Regions from separate parts of the Metabacillus sp. RB-C-LZQ-3-1 genome, predicted to be linked through region 3. Evidence: predicted binding sites of a transcription regulator. Region 3 holds the regulator's gene; each other region holds the start of a gene.

Region 1 (7,792 bases), on a different contig from region 3:
CGTACATCTTTAGAGGTTATTCTAGGACTTTTCTTTGGAAGTCTATTAGGTTTAATCGCGGGTATTATCATGGGGGAAATACAATTCTTAAGAAAAATTCTTCTTCCATATGTCATTGCAAGTCAGGCTGTACCAAAGTTGGCGCTGGCACCGTTATTTATTTTATGGTTTGGCTTTGGGATGACATCTAAAGTCGTTATCACGGCGCTTATATGCTTTTTTCCACTGCTAGAAAACACGATTACGTCTATTCAACAAACAGATCCAAATAAAAAAGAACTATTTCGTGTTTTACATGCAACGAGATGGCAAACATTACTTCATCTTAAACTTCCGTCAGGCTTACCCAGTATTTTAGCCGGATTTCGTGTCGCGGTTGTATTAGCGGTTGTTGGAGCAGTTGTTGGTGAATTTATTGGAGGCAGTGAGGGACTAGGAGCAATGATTATTGCTTCACAAGGGATGATGGATACACCTCTGATGTTTGCGGTTCTAGTATTACTTACACTTTTAGGGATGGTTCTCTATGAAGCAGCCCGGTTACTGGAAAGATGGCTTTTAAAGCCAAAAAAGAAGGAGAAAAAGAACAGAATATGAAGAAAATTATGATGGTTTTTATCTTAACATTCGTCACGGTCTTAACAGCATGTAACCAAGGTTCAAATGAAACAACACAGGATAATCCAAAGGCAAAAGAGGAAACACTGGAATCGATTCGAGTCGCAAGCTGGAGCAAACCAATTTCAGAACAAACCAATCTGCTTGTAGAGGAGGAAAAAGGGTTTTTTAAAGAACAAGGGTTAAACATGACCTTTATTCCTGGTGCAGGTGGTGGAGATGCTATTAAAAATATTCTATCTGGTCAAGCTGACATTGCTTTTACTGATCCAGGTTCATTATTTTTCGCCTTAGATCAAGGGGAAAAACTAAGAGTGATCTACAATATCTATCCTCAGAATGTATTTAATATTGTTTCATTAAAAGAAAAAAACATTAAGAAGCCAGAGGATTTAAAAGGGAAAACAATAGGTGTATATAGCCTGTCAAGCGGAACAAGACAAAATTTATTAGTATTACTGCATGAGGCAGGCTTAACAGAAGAAGACGTGAAGATTGTTGAAACCGGGGTCTTAAACTTTGCTCCGTTAATGCAAGGTCAAGTGGATGCAACAGCAGCAACAGATACTGGTTTATTTACCGGTAAACAAAAGGGTCTTGGTGAAGTAAATGTCATGGAGGTTAAGGACTATTTAAACTTTCCAAGTGATGTATTTGTGGTGACAGAGCAAACATATCAGAAGAAAAAGGAGCTTTTACAAAGCTTTTTAACAGGTTATCGAAATAGTGCTGAATGGATGATAAATAACCCGGATGAAGCTGCTTCTTTAGCTGTGACATATGCCATTGATGGGAAGGATCAAGCGAATAACTTAGAAATTATTAAGATTCGTAACGATTCAAGCGTCTCAACAACAACTGAGGAAAGAGGGTTAGGCACCTTTGACATTGAGATGTTACAAAAGGCCGCAGATACGTATAAAAGATTAGGGCTGGTTAAAAACACACTGAACATGAAGGACATTGTAACAGAGGAATTACTTCCGAAAAAATAACAGGAGATATGAAATGAAATTTCAAAACAAAGTTGTACTTGTCACAGGATCAAGCCGCGGAATCGGGGCATCCCTTGCAAAGGGTTTTGCCAGAGAAGGGGCTACTGTTGTCGTGAATTATGCGAAAAATAAATCAGCAGCTGATGAAGTCGTGTCAGCTTGTATCGAGCTTGGCGGAGATTCATGGGCTATTCAAGCTGATGTTACGCAGGAGCAAGCTGTTAAGGATATGATCGATGAAATCCTACTAGAAACAGGTAAAATTGATGTGGTCGTAAACAATGCCTTTAGACCCTATACGTTTAATCCTGATCAGCGAAAATTAGCGTGGCAGCTCACTTGGGATGATTATCAGGATCAAATAGATGGTGCACTACGGTCTACTCATTATCTATGCCAGGCCATCATTCCAGCTATGAAAAAACGAGTTCAAGGAAGCATTATTAACATGGTCAGCAATTTAGTTGAACGACCTATCGTACCATACCCAGATTATACAACAGCAAAAAGTGCTGTTGCAGGGTATAGCAGAAACTTAGCTGCTGAACTTGGGCCTTTTGGAATTAGAGTAAATTGTGTAGCACCAGGACTTGTCTATCCAACCGATGCAAGCCGTGATACCAAAGAAGAAGTAAAGGAAATGATCATTTCCCAAACACCATTGAGACGGCTTGCTTCACCAAGTGATATCGAAGGTCCAGTCTTATTCTTAGCTTCAGATTGGAGCAAATTTATGACAGGGCAAACTCTATATGTAGACGGCGGTCTTGTTATGTAGAAAAGGAAAGGGGATAAAGCAAATGGAACGAACACAATTCATAAATGCGTTAGTACATGTTAGAAATACGAATCCACTTGTTCATAATATAACAAATGTGGTAGTCACAAATTTTGTCGCAAATGGCCTTTTAGCATTAGGAGCATCACCAGTCATGGCTTATGCAAAAGAAGAAGTCGGAGATATGGCCAAAATAGCAGGAGCTCTTGTATTAAATATCGGAACTCTTACTCCTGATGAAATTGACGCGATGATCATCGCTGGAAAATCAGCAAATCAACATGGTGTACCTGTTGTGTTTGATCCTGTTGGGGCGGGTGCAACTCCTTACCGTACTGAAACATCACATCGCATTGTTAAGGAGATAAAAATTTCCATTTTAAGAGGGAACGCAGCCGAAGTGGCAAATGTCATTGGTGAGGATTGGGCTATTAAAGGTGTAGATGCTGGTGAAGGTTCTGGTGATATTGTTGAACTAGCCCAAAAGGCAGCAAAAAAACTTCAAACAACGGTCGTTATTACTGGTAAGGATGATGTGATAACGGATGGAGAAACAACCTATGTTGTGCAAAATGGTCATCCTATTCTAACAAAAGTAACAGGGACTGGCTGTTTATTAAGCTCGATTATTGGTGCTTTTTCAGCTGTTGAAAAAGACATGATCACCGCGTCGGTTGCAGCTCTTGCAGCTTACGGGGTATCGGCAGAGCTAGCAGCACAAATAACTGTTGAAGAGGGACCAGGCAGCTTTCAAATTGAATTATTGAATCAATTAATGAAAATTTCAACTGATGATTTACAAGCTCGCATGAAGGTTGAAAAATTGTAAAAAGTAGAGGGAGAGTGAGATCATGACAATAGGAAAAGCGTTAACAATAGCAGGATCAGATAGCGGAGGCGGAGCCGGTATTCAAGCAGATTTGAAAACCTTTCAAGAGTTAGATGTGTTTGGAATGTCAGCCATTACAGCTGTCACTGCACAAAATACACTTGGTGTTCATGGTGTCTATCCATTATCAGTCGAAGCCGTTATAAAGCAAATTGAGGCGATTGGTCATGATCTTGGAGCGAATGCTGTAAAAACGGGGATGTTATTTAGCAGTGAAATTATCCGTGCCGTTTCAGATTGTATCAAGACGTATAAATGGGAAAATGTAGTTGTAGATCCAGTAATGATTGCAAAAGGCGGAGCGTCATTGTTACAGGATGAAGCTGTCTTCGCGTTGAAAGAACATTTACTTCCTTTAGCCATGGTGATTACACCTAATATTCCGGAGGCAGAAGTTCTTGCTGAGATGAGTATTCAATCAATAGATGATCGTTTAGAAGCAGCGAAACGATTGCATAAGCTAGGTGTCAAGCATGTTGTCATGAAGGGTGGACATAGTGATGAAGAAGAGCTAATAGACATCCTATATGACGGCGAAGAATTTACTTATTTTAATGGGAAACGGATGGAAACAAAAAATACTCATGGGACAGGATGTACTTTTGCTGCGGCACTAACAGCTGAACTTGCAAAAGGAAAAGCAGTGAAGGATGCAGTTAAAACGGCAAAACAATTTATCCAAGCCGCCATTGAAGATGACCTGGAAATTGGCGGGGGTCACGGTCCTACAAATCATTGGGCATACCAACGTCGACAAAGAGGTGAAAAATAGATGCCAAGAATTTCAAACGACAAGATGAGGAAGCTACTGAACGTATATTTCATTATGGGAAGTAATAATTGCACCTCTGAACCTGCAAGTGTTTTGGAACAAGCCATTAAAGGTGGAATCACAATCTTTCAGTACAGGGAAAAAGGAAAAGGTGCCTATAGCGGTGATGAAAAATTTCACTTTGCCAAGCAATTACAAGCGATTTGCAAAGAAAACAATATCCCTTTTATTGTAAATGATGATGTCGAGTTAGCCCTTCAACTAGATGCAGATGGTGTACACATTGGTCAGGACGATGCATCTGCCAAAGAGGTAAGACAGAAAATTGGCGATAAAATTCTAGGAGTTTCAACACATAACCTAGAAGAAGTAAAAAAAGCAATTAAAGAAGGGGCGGATTATGTTGGGATCGGACCTATTTATCCAACGAAATCGAAGGAAGATGCAAAAACCCCTCAAGGGACAAGTTTGATAAATGAAGTTCGGATCAAGGAGATTGAGATCCCAATTGTGGGAATTGGCGGAATTACTTCGGAAAATGCAGCACCTATTATTAAAAGCGGGGGCGATGGTGTAGCCGTCATAAGTGAAATTAGTCTTGCAAAAGATCCAAAGGAAAATGCCGGTAAACTTGTACAGGCCATCAATTTTTAATCTCTGCAATTGATTTATAGGTTAAACTATCATTTATTTAGCTTACATTTTTTCACAAAATTTAACTAGCCCCTCAATTAGTTGACAAGTAAATTTTAAATGCCAACTAAATAGAGGGGCATATTTTATAAGGTGTTAAAAAATCGTGATGTTTTTGGTGTGAATTCTAAATGGATATCAGGCATTCAAATTTTATAATTGTATTTCCCATCCTCAATCTCGTTTTTAATAGAACGTATATACTCCCTCAACTCAGCATCTAAATTATTCTTATCAATTTCATCAATCGTAAAGTTAATCATTCTAGCCTCTTTCCAATCCATTACCTTTATTAATTTATTTTGACCCTTCCAGTAAACATACATGATGTGATATCTGTTACTCATGAAAATCAACTCTAAGAATATCTTTATATTTCAAATAAAATACATCCCCTTGTAGATCCATAAGTCGAAGTTCCTGCTTTATCAAATCAATATAATGAATTTTGCCTACATAAAGCTTCATATCTCCTTTTTCGAAGTAAGTAAAAACAAGTTCTTTATTATTTTCCATTGCCTCATAAATGGTTTGATTAATCTCGTCCAATTGATGTGTATGAAGTATAGGTTTCTCTACAGAATACGAAGTTTTATCACAAACTCTAATCATAATTCCCATCCTTTTTTAATATCATATCCTTATTATACGAAAATATGTTCGATTTTCCAGTATAAAAAGAACGTGTGTTTGCATATAATATAAAGAAAGGAGTTGATATGATGAATGGTTTACTACAAAGGTCTAAAGAAGAGAAATTTCCAGTTGAAATAATTTATTTATCAAATACCGGAAAAATTACTCAACGAACGATTATTGTAAAAGAGATTCAAAACGAATATATAAAAGCCTTTTGCCTCTTGAAACAGCAACCACGTTTATTCAATCGTTCCAATATTTTATCAGCTGCAAAAAGGCAAATAAAAAATAATGTACATTATGCATAAAATAAGGTGCTGTTACCATTTTAGCCAATATTGCGGAGTAATTAATTACAGTTTATGGTAAAATGAGAAATGCGGTTTAAAATGCATTTGGGAGGTCGTATGTAATATGATTCGTTTTATCACTCAATTCGGTGTTGCCGCTATGCTCCTTTTATTTTCAACGGCCGTTGCTTGGTATGAAGGCAGTGCGATTTTGGATAATCCTTGGGAATGGAGATATTCTACACCTTTTACACAGCTAATTAATGGCGGAGTAAGTTATCATAGTGACATTTCACAATTGGATTACTTTATTGATGCTTCTAAATTTCAACCTGTTTTTCCCATTATTATGATTTTAAGCAGTTTATATATATTAATTCTTATTGGTTTCTATTCTTTAAAACAAATGAAAAAATGGTTTTCTTACTATCTTTCAGTATTGGGAGGAGGTTTATTACTATTTAGCTATTTTACCTTTAATTCTTCAACAATAGGTGGCCGTATCCTGTTCTCTCTATTTATCATTTGTGGCTCATTATGTGTAACAACAGCAATCATCATTTACTTTCAAATTTTAGTCAGAATTAGATTATTAAAAGCAAAGGTTTAGTTATAAACTCATAATAATGGATATTTATGTTAAAACTAGTATTAAATTGTAGAGTTTTCTACTAACGTAAAAAGGATGAATTCTATAATTGTTCTACATAAAAATAATTAATTTAGTAGAAAAAATTTTCTTGGTCAACATACCTTAAAACCTAACTAGTTTAAGGAGTCCTTTTATGAAAATAGATTCAAAAATGAGGAAAATACAACAAAAATATAGGAAGGAAATAAGATTTAAAAACAAACAAGGAAAACACGCTTTTGAGGCAGCAGGAGTCATTTTTTTATTTTTCTTGCTATTGTTTGTTGGAATTAAATTTAATTTTTTTGATTCTGATAGTATTCAGCCTATTCCAGATAATGATTTTGAGAATAAATGGATGTACGTTATTCCTCAAATTGATGATTCTTTAAAAAATAGTAGTAGCGATTATACAGGGATCGCAATAGACTTTAACCCACAACCAATAAAAATTATTTTGAAAAATTCATTTCAAAAACCAAAAATAAATGATGAGAACATTCTAAATGAACTTATTAATCTTGCCAATAAAAATATAAAATCAAATAACTTGCCTGCATCTAATGAAACCTACGAAATAATAGTAATAGGTAGGAATAAAGAAGAAATAACACGTGAAATATTTACTAACAGCTAAAAATAAAGAGAAACGTTTATGAAGAAAGTTTAAGTGTAATTTTGCCATATTAATAAAGTGAGATTTTGGGATTTAAAAGGAGAATTGTTAGTGAGAAAATTAACCATCTTATTATTGATATTACTTTTTGTAATCGGATGTAATTCAAATCATACAAGTAATGATATTTTTCAATATAAAGATTCGTTTGTTGGTGATAACAGTGCAGTAATAAACATTGTTAATCAATTACTGGCCGCAGAACATTTTAATGGGATTGAACTAAAAACAAAAGAGGAACCATTTGGTATCATTGTAAAGTATGAATTGTTTGATAAAGAAACAGTTATTAATAATGCTACATATTTGTTTACGTTAATACAAAATGTGAATTGGATTACATTTAATTCTGATATGGATGACTACTCAATTTCGCGAGAAGATCTAGAAACATGGTATGGAAAAGACTTGCATGAAATCGACAACGAAGATGAACTAAGAGAACTTATCCAGGAAACAATAGAAGATGAAAATAATGTTAATCGCTTTCTTAACATTTAAAGAATTTAGGATGACAGATGGACAAGGAAAAAGAAATTATTTCTCACTCTGGTGGTGTTAAAGGTGAATTCAATGATGGGAAATGAGTTTTAACCAGAAAGAAAACCTTCGATCCTATCAGGAATGATGTCATATCATAGATAATTACACGTTATTTGCTGATACCTACAAGTAGAAGCAGTGCTGAAAGAAATGCGAATGGGGAGGAAATTGAAACTGGATTTAATAGAAGTAAAATTCGGATAAAGTACTGTACCGATGGAACAAAATATAGCCTGGAATAAAGAAGAGAAAGAGAGCATTTCAGTTA
Region 2 (7,792 bases), on a different contig from region 3:
CGATGCTTCTCCTATCACTTGAAAGCCTTCTTGTTCCCAATTTATATAATGTTTTATCCCTTGCCTTATTAATGTTTCATCGTCCACAATAAGTGTTCTGTATAATTCTCCCGTTTTCATCGTGATCCCCCTCATAAGAGACAATCAGTTATGTGAATAACCCTTACATCCTATTATACACCCATAATTGGTATGACAAATGGTAAATGATCCATCTTAGTGAAGGGGGCCCCTATCCTTTTTATAAAACGAGCAGGCAAAATGAAAAGAGCCCCAATTTCTTTTGGGGCTTCCTTGCTAAGCATACATTTTATTGTCATCTTTTCTAAAGAAACTTTTCATTGCTTGGAAAACATCTGCTTTTTGCTTGAGGATATAATAGCGGAACTTCTCATCATTGACATTTTTATATGCGGACATTAGGGTTGAGTGACGATTATATTGGTACACTTATGTACCCTATACACAAACTAAATATATAAAAAACGAACCCTTTTTCAGAGGTTCGTTTTAATTTAAAGTAAAGTAACTCCACAAATGCTCGCTATGGAAGCAATTGATCCTACATCGCCTAGAACTTTTCTCAAAAGTTCTAGGGGTTTCTTTGCTTCGGGTTTCTTATTGTTTTCATAAGCAGATTTTATTTGTTCAGCAATAAATGTAGCTTGCTCTCTTTGAACTTCATTGTTAATAGCTTGTATATCTTTTATTAGATTAGCATAGGCACTTGAAAATTCATTAGTGGTTGTTGTTTTTGTCTGAGTAACATCTTTACTTTGAAAAGCTGTATTGTCTCCAAAAGTATTACCAATTAGATGACCAGTTTTTTGACTACTATCCATTAACACATCTCCATTATTAAAAATTAAATTAAAATTAACTCCAGCATTCATTAGATCTGCTAAAGTTGAGGAATTAACATATACTTCTTCTTTACCATTTACGCCATGACTAATTCTTTGAGGTTGTGCATTTTTACTGACTTTTTTTTTACATGCTCTAGATATCCTGGCAGGAAATCAAAGGCCACCCATATTCTTTCAGGATCTGGAATGTATTCCAGGTCACAAATAGAACATCTTCGAGGCTCCGTTTCTACTTCATTTGGTGAACCTACTGTGTAATCACTATCACCATCAGGACATTCAACCTCAAAGTACACTTTGAGCTTTTTTCCAACTAACTCAAATAAATGATCGGTTACAGCCTTAAGATCATTTGTGCCAGCTAGTTGGCATACATAATGTGGAGCAAAGTGCTTTACATTTTGTATAGCCATTTCTTCCAAAATATCATCAACGATGTATAACACAGTAGGTCACCTCCGAACTTTTATTTAATATTTATTACCAGTTCTTCTCTATCATTCATGTTTTCTTCATTTTCTGGTGAATCTATTAATGATTCTTCATCTTCTATTAATTCTTCCGGATCTGTTTCTATATCTGAAGGATATCTTATTTGAATTATCTGGTCAAGAATATGCCTAATAACTTCTTCGCCAGATTTCGACCTTATCCACAGCCCTTGATCAGTAACAACATAAGAAACCGTTTCAGTGTACCCAAAGCTATAGGTATGTTCAAAAACCAGTGTCTTCTTCTTCATTGGTTGATTTATAAATTCCTTTTGATACTCCTCCGTTGATTCTAAATCATCGACTTGAGTATTCGCTGTTACCTCTTTCGTTGCGTAAGGTCCAACGATCATTTTATGCTTCGCAGCTCTTAGTTTAGCGCCTAATTTTCGAGCTAATTCATTAGCTTGTCCATCCGTAAGTTTCGTTGCTCTATCCCAGATAACATCTTCTTTATCTTTAACATTCATAATGTCTAACACTGCATCTCTAAACAATTTATTTTTATCAGGATTAGAACGAATTTCCACTGCAAAGGGTGAGAAGTGAATAATAACATACTCAACAAATTGTGGACGTCTGACAACAATCTGGAAGTTTTCTAATACCCGTCTTGGCGGTCCCAAAAACGAAAAAGCCAAAACTAATTTATTTTGATGTTCATAAGCATTTATTAATTTTGGAGTAGTGTCCAAAACAGGTCTAATTCCAGGTCCAAAAATAGCAGGAGTATATTTCTTTTTAAGATGTGCAATAAAGAAATCTCGATTTTGCCATTCTTGACTTAACCCCTTCATCATAATGTTCAAATTAACAGACGTGCTTCCAGCAAATTTATACTCGTCAGCTAACTTATTCCCCGCATCAGGCAAGCTGTCAGATAATGCGTTTGCCATGTCCTCAATTGAACTTAGTTTAGCTTCGACCTTTTTGTCTTTAACTACTTTTTTTAATGCTCCTGAAGGTACTTCCATGATTAGAACATCTTTTAAGCTCAATGCAGTTCCCCCCTCTATTTCTTGTCTATAAAAAGAACATATTCTATTTTGTAAATACTTGTCAATGAAAAATAAAACTTTTAGGGGATTTTATTAGGAAGAATTACTTAATAATAAAGCCTCCGTCTGAAAAACAAAGGCTTTATTTACTAGCAAGGCTTGCCTGTTAGTACTTTTAAATACAATAAGGAGGTGATTAATTACCTATATTTACTCTTATTGTTCCATTATTATTTGATTTAGTCCTTATTTTAGGGTTTGTTTGATTGCTTTCTCTAGGTTTTAGGGATTGTAAAAAGTGTGTAAAAGATGGGGCTTGAATGATTCGAAACGGATAATTGTTCTCCACGGCATAACGTTGCTCTGAAATAATTAGAATATGTGGAAAAATTCTCTTTTCAGGATTTTGCCAAGATTCAGTTGCGATCACACCACTTTGGTATAGATCTACATACCTTTCCAGTTTATCTGACATTTGTTTTTCACTATAGATTGTCTTTTGAACCTCTATAAAGAAAGGCGTTCGTCTGTAAATACAGAAGACATCTGGTTCTGCTATACCTTTTTTACCGTATTTAGGTTCAACAAGGAATGTATCAATTTTCCCCTGTTGAAGAATCTCCTTATAAACAGACAGGATAGCAAGAAAATGACCAATCTTTGCACTATTCTTTTTCATATTTACATCTGGGCCAAAATAAACAAATGGAGTAAAAGCCTTTGAACGCTGTATTTTTCCGTCACGAACTAAACGCAATAACACGTTATTTGCTGCTAAAATAGGATTTTTCAAGTTGCTGAAATGAATTTCTGCTACAGAATCACGATCCATTACTCTAAACCTGTTTAAATCAGCAATAATGGTTTTGTCACGCTTCGTCAGCATCAAAAAACACATCCTTTTCATATAGTGGTGGTATTTCTTCTTGTAGTTTTTCTTCCGAAAAGACTTCCTTTACTTCCTTAGCAACCATAAACGGATCCAAAAGTTGTTTAGCTTTTTCTAAAGTAAGAAATGGTGCTTGTAGCTCATATAATTTGTCACTATTCATAATAAAACGCCCACTCACATCAATTTCATGAGCTAATGGTGTATTTACAATCCTTGATTCGGTTATATCTCGCAATTTGAATCCCATACTTACGGTCAAATTTGCTCTTATTGTAGTATCAAGTACCTTTGCGTTAGGGCGCTGCATTGAAAGAATAGCAAAAACTCCAAGTGTTCTTCCTATTGCTACTAACTCCGTTAGAATCTCCATGATCTCTTCATCCTTGCGAAGCATAACAAATTCATCGATACAGACCACAATATAGGGTCGCTTATGTTCTTCTGGAAGATCATCAACGTGACTGACCTCGTAAATCTCAGTCAAATCACTTCGTTCGTCTAATTCTTGTTTAACATGTAGCAGCATCTTCTTTATATCCTTAGCATTACTTAGCACGCATTTAACGTGTTCAACCTTACGGAAAATATGAAACTCTGACTTTTTGCAATCACCAAGGTACAGCTCTAATTCACTCGGGTTCTTGGCTAGAATCAAGGTTGTGAGGATGGATCGTAATTGAGTAGATTTTCCAGAACCAGTTTCACCAGCAATTAAAATATGAGGTTGTTTAAGCATATCGAAAGATACGTACTGACCATGTCTATCTTGACCGCAAATAATACCTAACTTAATTTTCCTTATGTTATCAAATACCTCTTTTTCCTTATAAATCAACTCTTTTGGCATTTGCTTTTTGTGAATAGTCAAAAAGAAGCATTTAAAATCACCTTCTAATTCGATATTTGAACCAAACGACTGCATAAAAACATACTCTTTTTTCATAACCTCTTTTGGATCCATTCCATTTAAAAGGGTAAAAACATACTTGGTAGAATCTTCTTTAAGTTCAATGGACTGTATTTTAGGAGTGGTATGGAATTGCCTGCCGCCACTGTTTTTATAAGTTTGGAAAAGACCTGCATTCATAAAGCATTTGTTCAAGTCACTTTTTGCCTTCTGACGCTGAATAAACTCGCTAATCATCTGATAACCCTCCTATACAATCTTAAATAAAGCCCAAACCATAAAACTAAATGCTCCTACAGGTAAAATAAAACGAGTAATCGATTCAACGATGTAAGCAAGCTTGCTATAGCCATTTTTAGCTGAGTTAATTTCAATTAGGTGTGAAAGTATAGCCAAGCCTCCGACACCCAAAACAACCCCATACAAACCTGTCATTTGAGGTGTTAAATCAAACAGACCACTAATCGTTACTGATGGCAAAAGACCTGAATACAACCTCACATCGTTTCCCCTCTCTCTTTCCTTTCTCTCCCTCGCGCTCCCTCTCATACCTATCTCTCACCCCTTCAAGTTCTTAACATGTTTTGTTTTTCTTTTGATAATTGGTGTATTTCTTGTACTTATGCATTAGCCCTATTTAATTAGATTCTGTGTTGTTGGTGCATTAATTAAATGGTAGGATTCATGTAGTTTCTTATCACATACATAATCCCTTCATGAAAACTACTGTTTAGGTTTCATGTTAATAGCCTATGAATGATTTAGGAAAATTTGCTTGTCTCTCCAAAATTAATTGTGAAAGATTTAAATGAGTTTTTGAAAGGTCATAACTGACTTTTGTAGAATGTATTAATTGGTGATGAGAATGAATAAGTTAAAAAGTAACATTGGATGGCTTATTGAAAAGTCTCCGTATACGAGGTCATTTTTTAAAGAAAGGTATAGGTGTTCTTTAAACACTGTATCAAATTGGTGTACGGGAAAAAGCTACCCTTCCGCAAAGATATTGTTTGATTTGGCACTACATTTAGATTGTGCGGTAGATGATCTTTATGAAAGATTGGAGGAAGAGGATGTCAATCAATAAAATTCGAAGTATTTTATATAAGGTTTCTAAATTCCTGGGAGATGTGAATGCAGTAAAAAAGGGAACTATAGGTAAACCTGTTGCAAGAAGAGCAGCTAGTAAAGCTACAGGAAAATTTATTAGGGAAGTTGTTCAAATAAATAACCGCCATCATTGGCGGTTTCTTTTTATGCATAGTTGATTTTATCCCGTATTCTTGGTTTTGCAACCGATAAGATATTGGACTTATTGAATATCCTTGGTTGTTGCTTAGAAATACAATAAGCTCTAATATATTCATCTTGTATTTGTTTTACAATAATTGTTCTATGTGAAATGTCTCCTTTTCCAGAGATATACATTATTTCAATTGGTAACTTTTCTTCCCTAGAAGTTTTCAATAAACCATTCATCTTATCAGCTCCTTTTCTGTATTCTTAAATTATATAGGAACGCATGTTCGATTTCAATTGATAACACGAACGTATTTTCGTATAATAGTAACACGATAATACAAAAGGGATGATTTTATGATTCGCGATCGAGGTACAAAGAAGTGGACTGCATTTATGATGCCCGAACATGTTCAGAATTTAAGGGATTTTGATAAAAGTCTAGATAAATTGGAAAAACCAATTTTAGATGATCATCAACTTGAAGAGATAAACTTTTTAATTTGTGAAGCAATGGAATATAATAAAGAACTTGTCTTTACTTACTTTGAACATGGAGATATAAAATTTTTTATTGGTAAAATTCATTATGTCGACAATAAAAGAAAAGAACTCCGATTGTTGGATATACATGGTGATAGATTTTATTTAAAAGTTGAAGATATTTTGAAAGTGGATTTCGCTGAATAACAATAGGAGTGTTTTTTATGAATGATAAATGGTTAGAGTTAATTGAGCAATTAAAGAAAGACGGTATTACACCAGAGGAAGCAAACAAGAGAATTAGAGGATATGAAATGTTAAAAGGCATTTTAGAAATGTTAGAACAGTTAGAGCCCACTAAAAAGTGAGCTCTTTTTTTATTTAACCATTTTTAACAAACAGTTTTTCTACCCAAAGAGCTTTGTTAAAACACATGACCAAGTACTTATTATCATGCTCTTCTAAGAAAGCAAATCGCTCACCTTTTTTAATTGTACCGTATGGAGATGTAAGATCCTTATATGAATAGCCTTGAATGTCTTGCAAGGCAGTCAGCCACCCAAATTCCAAAATAGACAATTGCTTTTTATCAATCCAACCAATGTTTTCATGGCCATTCCAGATATTTACCCATTCAGTTCCTTTCACAATTTGTTCGAATCGTGCAGCAAGAATAAATCCTTTATACTCAGAAGCTTTTGCCTTCCATGAATCAGTGCCAGGTTGGCCATACACACCGTATTTATAATCTACAACACTTGATGGATACCAAACTTTACGTGGTTCTTTTTCTGTCTTTAGGTTAGAAGAAGTCACAGTTTTATTTTTGCTGTTTAGGTCTATCCCCTTGCCAGCAATTACATCCTTGAAGTTCCAAGTATCGCCAGGGCAGTTCTTCCATGAGTAACCTGGGCACTCTTGATGACCTTTTACGTACTTCATATTAGGGAGCACTTTAAATAACTCTTTGTTCAATAGGTGCAGTGAAACCATTTGTTCCATAGTAGGTTTTTCATTAGCACCCTCTTTACGAAAATCGCCTACTAGACACGTTCCTATAGAGCGTGTATTTGTATTACCTGCATGATAGGTACGTCTATCTAAATCATCAGTTTGATAAATAGTTCCATCAGGCATTATCACAAAAGGATATGCACAACCATGCCAGCCATTTGTATCTATATGTGTATTGGCAAATGAGTGTGGGTTAGATCCTTTTAAATGTTGAGCTGTCATGGAATGATGAATGACATGAGTATCTTTAACAGCTGTACCAACAAACGGATAACGACCTTTTCTACGAATTGAGTTACGAATATCCTTATATTTTGGTATATCTTTAATAGCCATTCTACTTCCTCCTTTGGACAAAATAAAAAGCCACCGTTAGGTAGCTTATTTTTTGATTATCCCTTGAGCTTTCAAAGCATTTTCTTTAAATTGTTGTGATTTTTTAGTGACGAATGTATTTTTCCATACGGCATAACCGTTAATGACCAGAGCAACAAATGCGCTAATTAAGACTACAAATGCATTAATACTGTCCACAGTAAACCAATCAAATGATACTCCTATTGTTCCGAAAAACATGAGTAAAGCCGTTAAAAATCCACCTATTAAAGTAGCAATATCTTTTTTCATCTAATTCATCCTCCATTATTTTAAGTAATTTAGTACTCCAAATAAAAAAGTGACTGCAACAGCTGCGCCACTTATCCATAATGCTATATTGGAACGTTTATTATTTTTAGTTTCATCCATTTCCTTCTCAATTTGACCAAAACGAAGATCTGCCTCAGTCCTTGTAATAAAGTTAGCACTATAAGCATCGAGCTTCGTTTCAATACGCTCAATTGTCTTTGTTAGTGTAACAAGTTGGGTTTCTAATGTGGCTATACGTTCGTAATCTTTTTGTT
Region 3 (7,792 bases):
AGATCTAAAGGATATGCCACAAGACCATCGTTTACAATTTCAGAAATTCAAGAAATGATTAATTTTGTTAAATCCTTAAAAGAAGATATTGTCATTTTCGTAGATAACTGCTATGGTGAATTTGTAGAAGAACTGGAGCCTTGTCATGTAGGGGCAGACCTAATGGCTGGATCACTCATCAAAAATCCAGGTGGTGGACTTGCCAAAACAGGTGGTTATCTTGTTGGTAAACAAGATTTAATCGACGCCTGCGCATTTCGTATGACATCCCCGGGAATAGGAGCCGAAGCAGGTGCGTCTCTATATAGCTTGCAAGAGATGTATCAAGGGTTCTTTATGGCACCGCATGTAGTGGGACAAGCATTAAAGGGAGCAGTATTTACTTCCGCATTCTTAGAGGAATTGGGTTTAAAGACAAGCCCAATGTGGAACAGTAAAAGGACTGACTTAATACAGTCTGTTCAATTTGATGATCCAGACATGATGGTCGCTTTTTGTCAAGCAATCCAGTATTCATCACCAATTAATTCACATGTAACACCATACCCGAACTATATGCCTGGGTATGAGGATGATGTCATAATGGCAGCAGGAACTTTTATTCAAGGAGCTAGCATCGAGCTGTCTGCTGATGGACCGCTACGGGCACCTTACGTTGCATATGTTCAAGGCGGACTTACATACTCTCATGTGAAAATTGCAGTTTGTTCAGCTGTCGATTCTTTAATAGACAAAAATTTAATCTCGATTGTTAGTTAACTACAAAAATAGATGACGAAACTATGTTATGTAAGCTGACATTTAATTGACACATAATGTTACATAGGTTATAATGAAAACAGTTAACTAAAAGGAGCGAATAACATGAGTGATAATATTCGACGCTCAATGCCCCTATTTCCTATTGGAATTGTTATGCAGCTCACTGATTTATCTGCAAGGCAAATTCGTTATTATGAAGAAAATGAATTGATTTTTCCAGCTAGAACGGAGAGCAATCGAAGATTATTTTCATTTAACGATGTAGATAAATTATTGGAGATTCGTAATTTAATTGAACAGGGTGTCAACTTAGCGGGAATAAAGGAAATTTTCTCCCGTAAAAGCTCACATAAAGAAGAAAAACAAGAGCAACCTAAAACAGTTGAAAAACCTGATTTAAGTGATGCTGAATTACGAAAACTTCTTAAGTCTGAGCTTATGCAGGCGGGTCGTTTTAATCGACCTACATTGAGACATGGTGACATGTCAAGATTTTTCCATTAATATAGTAGCAATGAATAATTGAATATAACTTTTTGAAATTGGAGAGGAGATTTTCAGGGTGGCTAAATATTCAAGAGAAGATATTGTGAGCTTAGTAAAAGAGAATAATGTAAAATACATCCGTTTACAATTTACGGATATTCTTGGAACAATTAAAAACGTTGAAATTCCAGTAAGTCAGCTTGATAAAGCACTTGATAACAAAATGATGTTTGATGGTTCTTCAATTGAAGGTTTTGTCCGTATTGAAGAGTCTGATATGTATTTATATCCTGATTTAGATACATTTGTTATCTTCCCTTGGACTGCTGAAAAAGGAAAAGTAGCTCGTTTTATTTGTGATATCTATAATCCAGATGGAACTCCATTTGCAGGTGACCCACGTAATAATTTACGTCGTATCCTAAGTGAAATGGAAGAGCTTGGATTTACTGATTTTAACTTAGGGCCAGAGCCGGAATTCTTCTTATTTAAATTAGACGAAAAAGGCGAGCCAACACTTGAACTTAATGATAATGGCGGTTACTTTGACTTAGCACCAACGGATCTTGGTGAAAACTGCCGTCGTGATATCGTTCTAGAGCTTGAAGAAATGGGCTTCGAAATTGAAGCTTCTCACCACGAAGTGGCTCCAGGACAACATGAGATTGACTTTAAATATGCTTCTGCAATTAAAGCATGTGATGATATTCAAACATTTAAACTAGTTGTAAAGACAATTGCTCGTAAGCATGGTTTACATGCTACATTTATGCCAAAACCATTATTTGGTGTTAATGGTTCAGGTATGCACTGTAACTTATCTTTATTCAGTAAAGGGGAAAATGCATTCCTTGATCCAAATGGTGATCTGCAATTAAGTGATACTGCAAGACAATTTATCGCAGGAATTATTAAACATGCACCTGCATTTACTGCAGTGACAAACCCAACTGTAAACTCATACAAACGTCTTGTTCCTGGTTATGAAGCACCTTGTTATGTTGCTTGGTCTGCACAAAACAGAAGTCCACTAATTCGTATTCCAGCTTCGCGTGGTTTAAGTACTCGTGTTGAAGTACGTAGTGTTGACCCTGCTGCAAACCCTTATTTAGCAATGAGTGTTTTATTAGCTGCAGGTCTTGATGGGATTAAAAATAATCTTGATGCTCCAAAACCAATTGATCGTAACATTTATGTTATGTCTAAAGAAGAGCGTGTTGAAAATGGAATCGTTGATTTACCGGCAACATTAGCTCAAGCATTAGATTTATTAAAAGCTGACAGCACAATGAAGCATGCTTTAGGTGAACACTTATTTGAGCACTTTATTGAAGCAAAAGAAATCGAGTGGGATATGTTCCGTACACAGGTTCACCCATGGGAAAGAGAGCAATACATGTCAATGTATTAATAGTAAAAAGCCTCGACAAATTGTCGAGGCTTTTTTGCTGCTATAAAAAAAGCTTATCCTTCAATACTTAGTGTACAGTGCGATAAACGCCAATTACTTTTCCTAATATACTAACATTTCGTAAAATAATAGGTTCCATAGTTGAATTTTCAGGTTGCAGGCGAATATAATCTTTTTCCTTAAAAAATCTTTTACATGTTGCCTCATCATCATCTGTCATAGCAACAACAATATCACCGTTGTTTGCTGTTTGCTGCTGGCGAACGATTACTAAATCACCATCTAAAATTCCAGCCTCAATCATACTTTCACCCATAATTTCTAACATGAATACATGTTCATCATCTGAAACATAGCGATCTGGTAAAGGAAAATATTCTTCAACATTTTCGATTGCAGTAATAGGAAGACCTGCTGTTACCTTCCCGATTACTGGAACATTAATGACATTGTTCTTAGGGATATGGGATGTTTCTTCTTCTAAGATTTCGATTGCTCTAGGTTTTGTAGGGTCCCGTCTAATTAATCCTTTTGATTCTAATCTAGCTAAATGACCATGAACTGTGGAGCTTGATGCTAGTCCTACTGCTTCACCAATTTCACGAACGGAAGGTGGGTAACCTTTCTTTTGGACCTCATCTTTTATAAAACTTAAAATATCTTGTTGTCTTTTTGATAGTTTCGTCATCCTTTGTGACACCTCGGATCCTCTAATTTATGTTTATTATAGCATCTTTTACCTATATATACAAACATAAGTTCGAAAAAACACTTGACTAGAACAGTTGTTCGTACTATACTGAGTTTATAAATACGAACAAATATTCTTATGGGGTGTTATTATGAAAAGGGAATCATTATCTTACATACTAGCTTTTTTTGTCGTTCTACTAGCAATAACAGTAGGAATTACTTACACTAATAAAACAGATAGCTTAGAAAATTATCATCAAGTTGAAATTAAAGAAGGCGATAGTCTTTGGACAATTGCTGATCAATTCCAAGAGAATAAAAATATTTCAAAGCAAGAATTTGTCAAATGGGTTCAGGAAAAAAATAATCTTTATTCTACTACAATAAAACCTGGAGACATTGTTTTTGTCCCAGTACAAAAAGAAGAAATTTATCAATTTCATCAGATTGCTAGTGAATAAATAGTAAGATTTTTTGGTTAAGGTGATGTGATAGTTTATGAAGGCGGTTGTTTATTGTCGAGTAAGTACCGAGAAAGATACGCAGGACACGTCAATTGAGAGACAAAAGGAAGAGTTACTATCATTAGCTGCTTCTCATAATATGGACGTGATAAAAGTAATAGAAGATAGACATAGTGGTTATGATGTAGACCGTGATGGAATTATTGAAGCACTTGCATTATTAAAAGATAAGAAGGCATCGGTTCTTCTAGTTCAAGATGATACAAGATTAGGGAGAGGACACGCGAAAATTGCCCTTTTACACGAAATAAAAAAGTTAGAAGCTACAGTATTCACACTAAACGAAAAGGGTGAACCTGAACTATCAGAAACGGATTCAATGGTATTGAATATTTTAGCTGCAGTGGAAGAGTTTCAAAGAAAACTTATCAATTACAAGATTAAAAGAGGGATGAATCGGGCTATTGAGAATGGATTTAAGCCTCAGAATAATTTAAAAAACCAGGATCAAGGTGGAGGTCGTGAGAAGATCGAGGTACCAATTGAAGAAATACTTAAGTTAAGAGATAAAAAGCTAACATTTCATGAAATAGCTGCTACCCTTAGAGGTGTCGGCTTCGAAGTAAGCAAAGCAACAGTTCATAGGAGGTATAAGGAACACGTAGAAAAGCTTCAAATTAATTCAGATGATAGTAATGTTCAATGAGACATTGATGTTCATTCAGTTGTTATTTTCCTCTCAATTTAGTATGATGACATTTGTGGTATTAAACCAAAATATTAAATAATCTAAAACATGATTGTAGTTTCTTATCATTTTGTTGATTAGAATAGTTACTAGTTATGAGAGGAGTACTGATATGTTACCAAAGTCTAAAATAGATCGTATAAATGAATTATCAAAGAAATCAAAAGCAAAAGGCTTAACAGAGAAAGAGAAGACAGAACAACAAGCTTTGCGAAAAGAATATTTACAAGCTTTTCGTTCATCAATGAAAAGTACACTAAAGGGTGTTACAGTTGTTGATCCAAATGGAAATGATGTAACTCCTCAAAAAATTAAAAATGAGAGAAGAAAAGATCTTCATTAATAGCAGGGGGGAGAGATCTATTTCTCCTCTTATTTTTTTAGATAAGCTAGTTTAAAACTCTTTGCACTTAGTTTTAGAGTCTAGCTCCAGCGCCTAGCCTTAGATCGCACAGGATGTGTAAGTGCAATACAGCGAAAGCCTCCAGGGTCTAACGACTTTGTAATAGAAGGCAAAGAACACCTTTTATTACAAAGTGGGGTTATTTGCCCTAGGCTAACCAAGGCGCTCGCGCTTTTCTATGAATTTGTAAATAAGTAGATTCGTTCGACAAAAATAGTGGCTTATCTCTCCAGTTTAAGACAATTATTTCTTTTGATTTCTTATATAATTAGAGAAATAGAATGGTTGGGGAGAGTGAAATGGTGAGACACTATTATATTTATTTAATAGAAGAAGAGTTTGCGAGTCATTACTTTGGACGGGAATCTAAAATCTACCATCTGTTTCAAGACTTTCACTGGACATCAGCTCGTTCAGCTCATGGAAGTACGATCGAAAAACAAATTCATTATATTACAAAACCAATCCCAGCATTATTTATACATCAACTTCTTGGTACGCATTTATCAAACCGTTCGGATTATCAAATGTTCCATCATATACATAAAATTGCTCTTAAAGGAAACGTAGGGAATGCCACTCTCATTGTAAAAAATCGACATCTTGAGCTTTCATCTGATGGAAGTTTTGAAGCAGAAACAATATTCTTTGAAGTATTACGAAAGTTTGATCCTTGTTTTTTAGCTATGGACTTTAAAGGTGAAAGATATGGTTGGTTAAACCCAATAAAAGAAAGAAATTTTGGCTAAAATATAGAGAAATTTAGTTCAAATGTTGTATAATAGCAAAGGATTTAGTACACTGTAAGATAGACAACACGAAGGAGGAAAACCAATGGAATTATGGGTTGTTATTCTAGTAGGCATTCTAGCACTACTTGCTGGAGTTGCACTAGGATTTTTCATTGCGCGTAAATATATGATGAATTACCTAAAGAAAAATCCACCAATTAATGAACAAATGCTGAAAATGATGATGATGCAAATGGGAATGAAACCATCCCAGAAGAAAATCAACCAAATGATGTCTCAAATGAACAAAATGCAAAAATAAAAGAAACGTTGATATAACAAGGTTTTAAGGTTAATCGAAGATGTATTTTTGATAAGTTTTCATAAATAAATTTATCGTAAGTGAATTCCCCTTCGAAACTTTTACTTATTTTTGCTTTATTTCATTAGATCAATCCGAAACCACTTATTTTATTGGAAACGAATCCAATGAATGGTGGTTTTTTTGTATTTTCTGAACAGATACAAAGGAAATAATATATAGCAGTGACCACTCTTGCTTTAACCAGCATACAATATGGAAAACATTGTAGAGGGAGAGTTTAATGTTTGTTACTTTGATATTACCCGTTGTTGTTCCCTACGGTAATCCTGTAACTTTTTTTGACCCAAAGGCACATTATTTAAGAAAAATGGAATTTAATAAATGGATTTTATCTGTTGAGGATCAAAGTCGGGAATATAAACATGTCCCGCTATATATTTATGGAAAAACTGAGAAACATCAAAATACTTTTATTATAGGTGAACAAACTGCTGATTTAAATTTAGTACCGTAAAATTCTACTATTTAAGGAAAAATACTATTTCAAAATGACTGTGGTTTCTTAATTTACTTATTAACGAACTATTGAAGGTTAATTTTTTTAAAAATAAAAAGAGTGAATGCAATCACTCTCCGGAAACCCTCCAAATATAAAGGTCTTCTATTGTACAATTTAACGCTTTTGAAATCGTCATTGCATTGTTGAGGTTCATGACCTTTTTTTCTAAATAGTCATGTAATTGTTCTATTGGAATATTGGTATTAGCCGCTAGAACATCAAGCTCAGTGTTACTTTTGGTTAAAAGTTCTTTAAGGTTACTTTTCTTTGCTTTATATGCTGCCAAATTAGACACCTCACTTCTGATTCAAGCATAGCACAATACTGAATAAATTGATACTTTCTGGAGATACCAAGAACATTTCAGCTGATCAACAAAAATTTTTTTGTTCAAATTTTTTCTTAAATAGAGGGTTTAATAAAAATTAATAGCATCAGGTATATATTAATTGTTAACTCTAAAAAGGAAAGCACCAAAAATGATGCCTTCCTTAACTTACTATTTACTAAACAAATTTCTTACACCATAATAAATTAAGACAAGTGAGAATATTAGAATTGCTAATACACCTATAATTGTTGTGACAGGTTCGATACTTGCTAGAAATGTATCTTCTAAAGGTATTCGAATAAGAGCAAAACCACTGAAAATTGTTGCAAGGAATAAGAAAATCCTACTATTCATGGTATTTCCTCCTTCCTATTAGGTTGTTAGATTATATGTCTAAACTTTAGACAATATTCATATTTAAAGATACTTTTTATGTTAAATTTTGTTTAATGGAAATTAGAGGATGAAGATAAAGGGTTTCATTAAGGAGTCAATTTCGAAGATAATTGGTTATTTGTAAAATAAAAAACAAAAAGCACGTAAAACGTGCTTTCATTTTTATGAACAAACCTGCTTTTTATGTGGATGATCTTCTTTTATATATTGTGTTAATAATACATCAAGCTCCTGGCTATATTTTATTGAAATGTTTGAATTCAGCCCATTTTTTAGGACAATGTCAATTAGCTCGGCTCGTTTCTTTTCAATCATTTGAAGCATTTCTTGTTTAGACACGAGAACTTGTCCTTTCTTTGAATAGATTAAGCTATTTACATTATATCATTTATCCTTTTATGATATAAACAGCAATGATTCTATTATATATGGTTATTAGGTGGTATGAAAAGAAAAAATTGCCATAAGAAATGTAAATGACAT

The links. The regulator LexA, encoded in region 3, represses DNA repair genes until DNA is damaged. The targets are predictions, from matches to a motif close to CGAACATATGTTCG.
Region 1: the regulator LexA is predicted to act here: its motif matches at 5,395-5,408, upstream of AC4GZ8_RS21410 (YolD-like family protein).
Region 2: the regulator LexA is predicted to act here: its motif matches at 5,700-5,713, upstream of AC4GZ8_RS10065 (YolD-like family protein).

Annotation. Positions count from the first base shown of each region.
Region 1 covers NZ_JBZFLI010000018.1:25,397-33,188, forward strand. Annotated here, with positions in the region: gene AC4GZ8_RS21375 (ABC transporter permease) at 1-597, shown strand, start outside; gene AC4GZ8_RS21380 (ABC transporter substrate-binding protein) at 594-1,613, shown strand; gene AC4GZ8_RS21385 (SDR family oxidoreductase) at 1,627-2,391, shown strand; gene thiM (hydroxyethylthiazole kinase) at 2,414-3,220, shown strand; gene thiD (bifunctional hydroxymethylpyrimidine kinase/phosphomethylpyrimidine kinase) at 3,243-4,052, shown strand; gene thiE (thiamine phosphate synthase) at 4,053-4,706, shown strand; gene AC4GZ8_RS21405 (hypothetical protein) at 4,892-5,092, opposite strand; gene AC4GZ8_RS21410 (YolD-like family protein) at 5,085-5,357, opposite strand; gene AC4GZ8_RS21415 (hypothetical protein) at 5,468-5,692, shown strand; gene AC4GZ8_RS21420 (YjdJ family protein) at 5,799-6,284, shown strand; gene AC4GZ8_RS21425 (hypothetical protein) at 6,460-6,942, shown strand; gene AC4GZ8_RS21430 (DUF4825 domain-containing protein) at 7,033-7,482, shown strand.
Region 2 covers NZ_JBZFLI010000005.1:133,293-141,084, reverse strand. Annotated here, with positions in the region: gene AC4GZ8_RS10120 (response regulator transcription factor) at 1-120, opposite strand, end outside; partial or broken gene AC4GZ8_RS10115 (sporulation protein YhbH) at 298-450, opposite strand; gene AC4GZ8_RS10110 (hypothetical protein) at 516-842, opposite strand; gene AC4GZ8_RS10105 (hypothetical protein) at 941-1,312, opposite strand; gene AC4GZ8_RS10100 (hypothetical protein) at 1,333-2,355, opposite strand; gene AC4GZ8_RS10095 (hypothetical protein) at 2,552-3,241, opposite strand; gene AC4GZ8_RS10090 (FtsK/SpoIIIE domain-containing protein) at 3,225-4,391, opposite strand; gene AC4GZ8_RS10085 (hypothetical protein) at 4,404-4,655, opposite strand; gene AC4GZ8_RS10080 (helix-turn-helix domain-containing protein) at 5,020-5,241, shown strand; gene AC4GZ8_RS10075 (hypothetical protein) at 5,228-5,422, shown strand; gene AC4GZ8_RS10070 (hypothetical protein) at 5,409-5,633, opposite strand; gene AC4GZ8_RS10065 (YolD-like family protein) at 5,751-6,083, shown strand; gene AC4GZ8_RS10060 (hypothetical protein) at 6,101-6,244, shown strand; gene AC4GZ8_RS10055 (peptidoglycan recognition protein family protein) at 6,258-7,226, opposite strand; gene AC4GZ8_RS10050 (hypothetical protein) at 7,272-7,517, opposite strand; gene AC4GZ8_RS10045 (hypothetical protein) at 7,533-7,792, opposite strand, start outside.
Region 3 covers NZ_JBZFLI010000002.1:124,700-132,491, forward strand. Annotated here, with positions in the region: gene AC4GZ8_RS03965 (methionine gamma-lyase family protein) at 1-759, shown strand, start outside; gene AC4GZ8_RS03970 (MerR family transcriptional regulator) at 865-1,266, shown strand; gene glnA (type I glutamate--ammonia ligase) at 1,325-2,659, shown strand; gene lexA (transcriptional repressor LexA) at 2,727-3,347, opposite strand; gene yneA (cell division suppressor protein YneA) at 3,502-3,813, shown strand; gene AC4GZ8_RS03990 (YneB family resolvase-like protein) at 3,851-4,522, shown strand; gene AC4GZ8_RS03995 (DUF896 domain-containing protein) at 4,677-4,907, shown strand; gene sirA (sporulation inhibitor of replication protein SirA) at 5,267-5,716, shown strand; gene AC4GZ8_RS04005 (YneF family protein) at 5,802-6,020, shown strand; gene AC4GZ8_RS04010 (hypothetical protein) at 6,304-6,537, shown strand; gene AC4GZ8_RS04015 (helix-turn-helix domain-containing protein) at 6,650-6,868, opposite strand; gene AC4GZ8_RS04020 (hypothetical protein) at 7,082-7,267, opposite strand; gene AC4GZ8_RS04025 (aspartyl-phosphate phosphatase Spo0E family protein) at 7,472-7,633, opposite strand.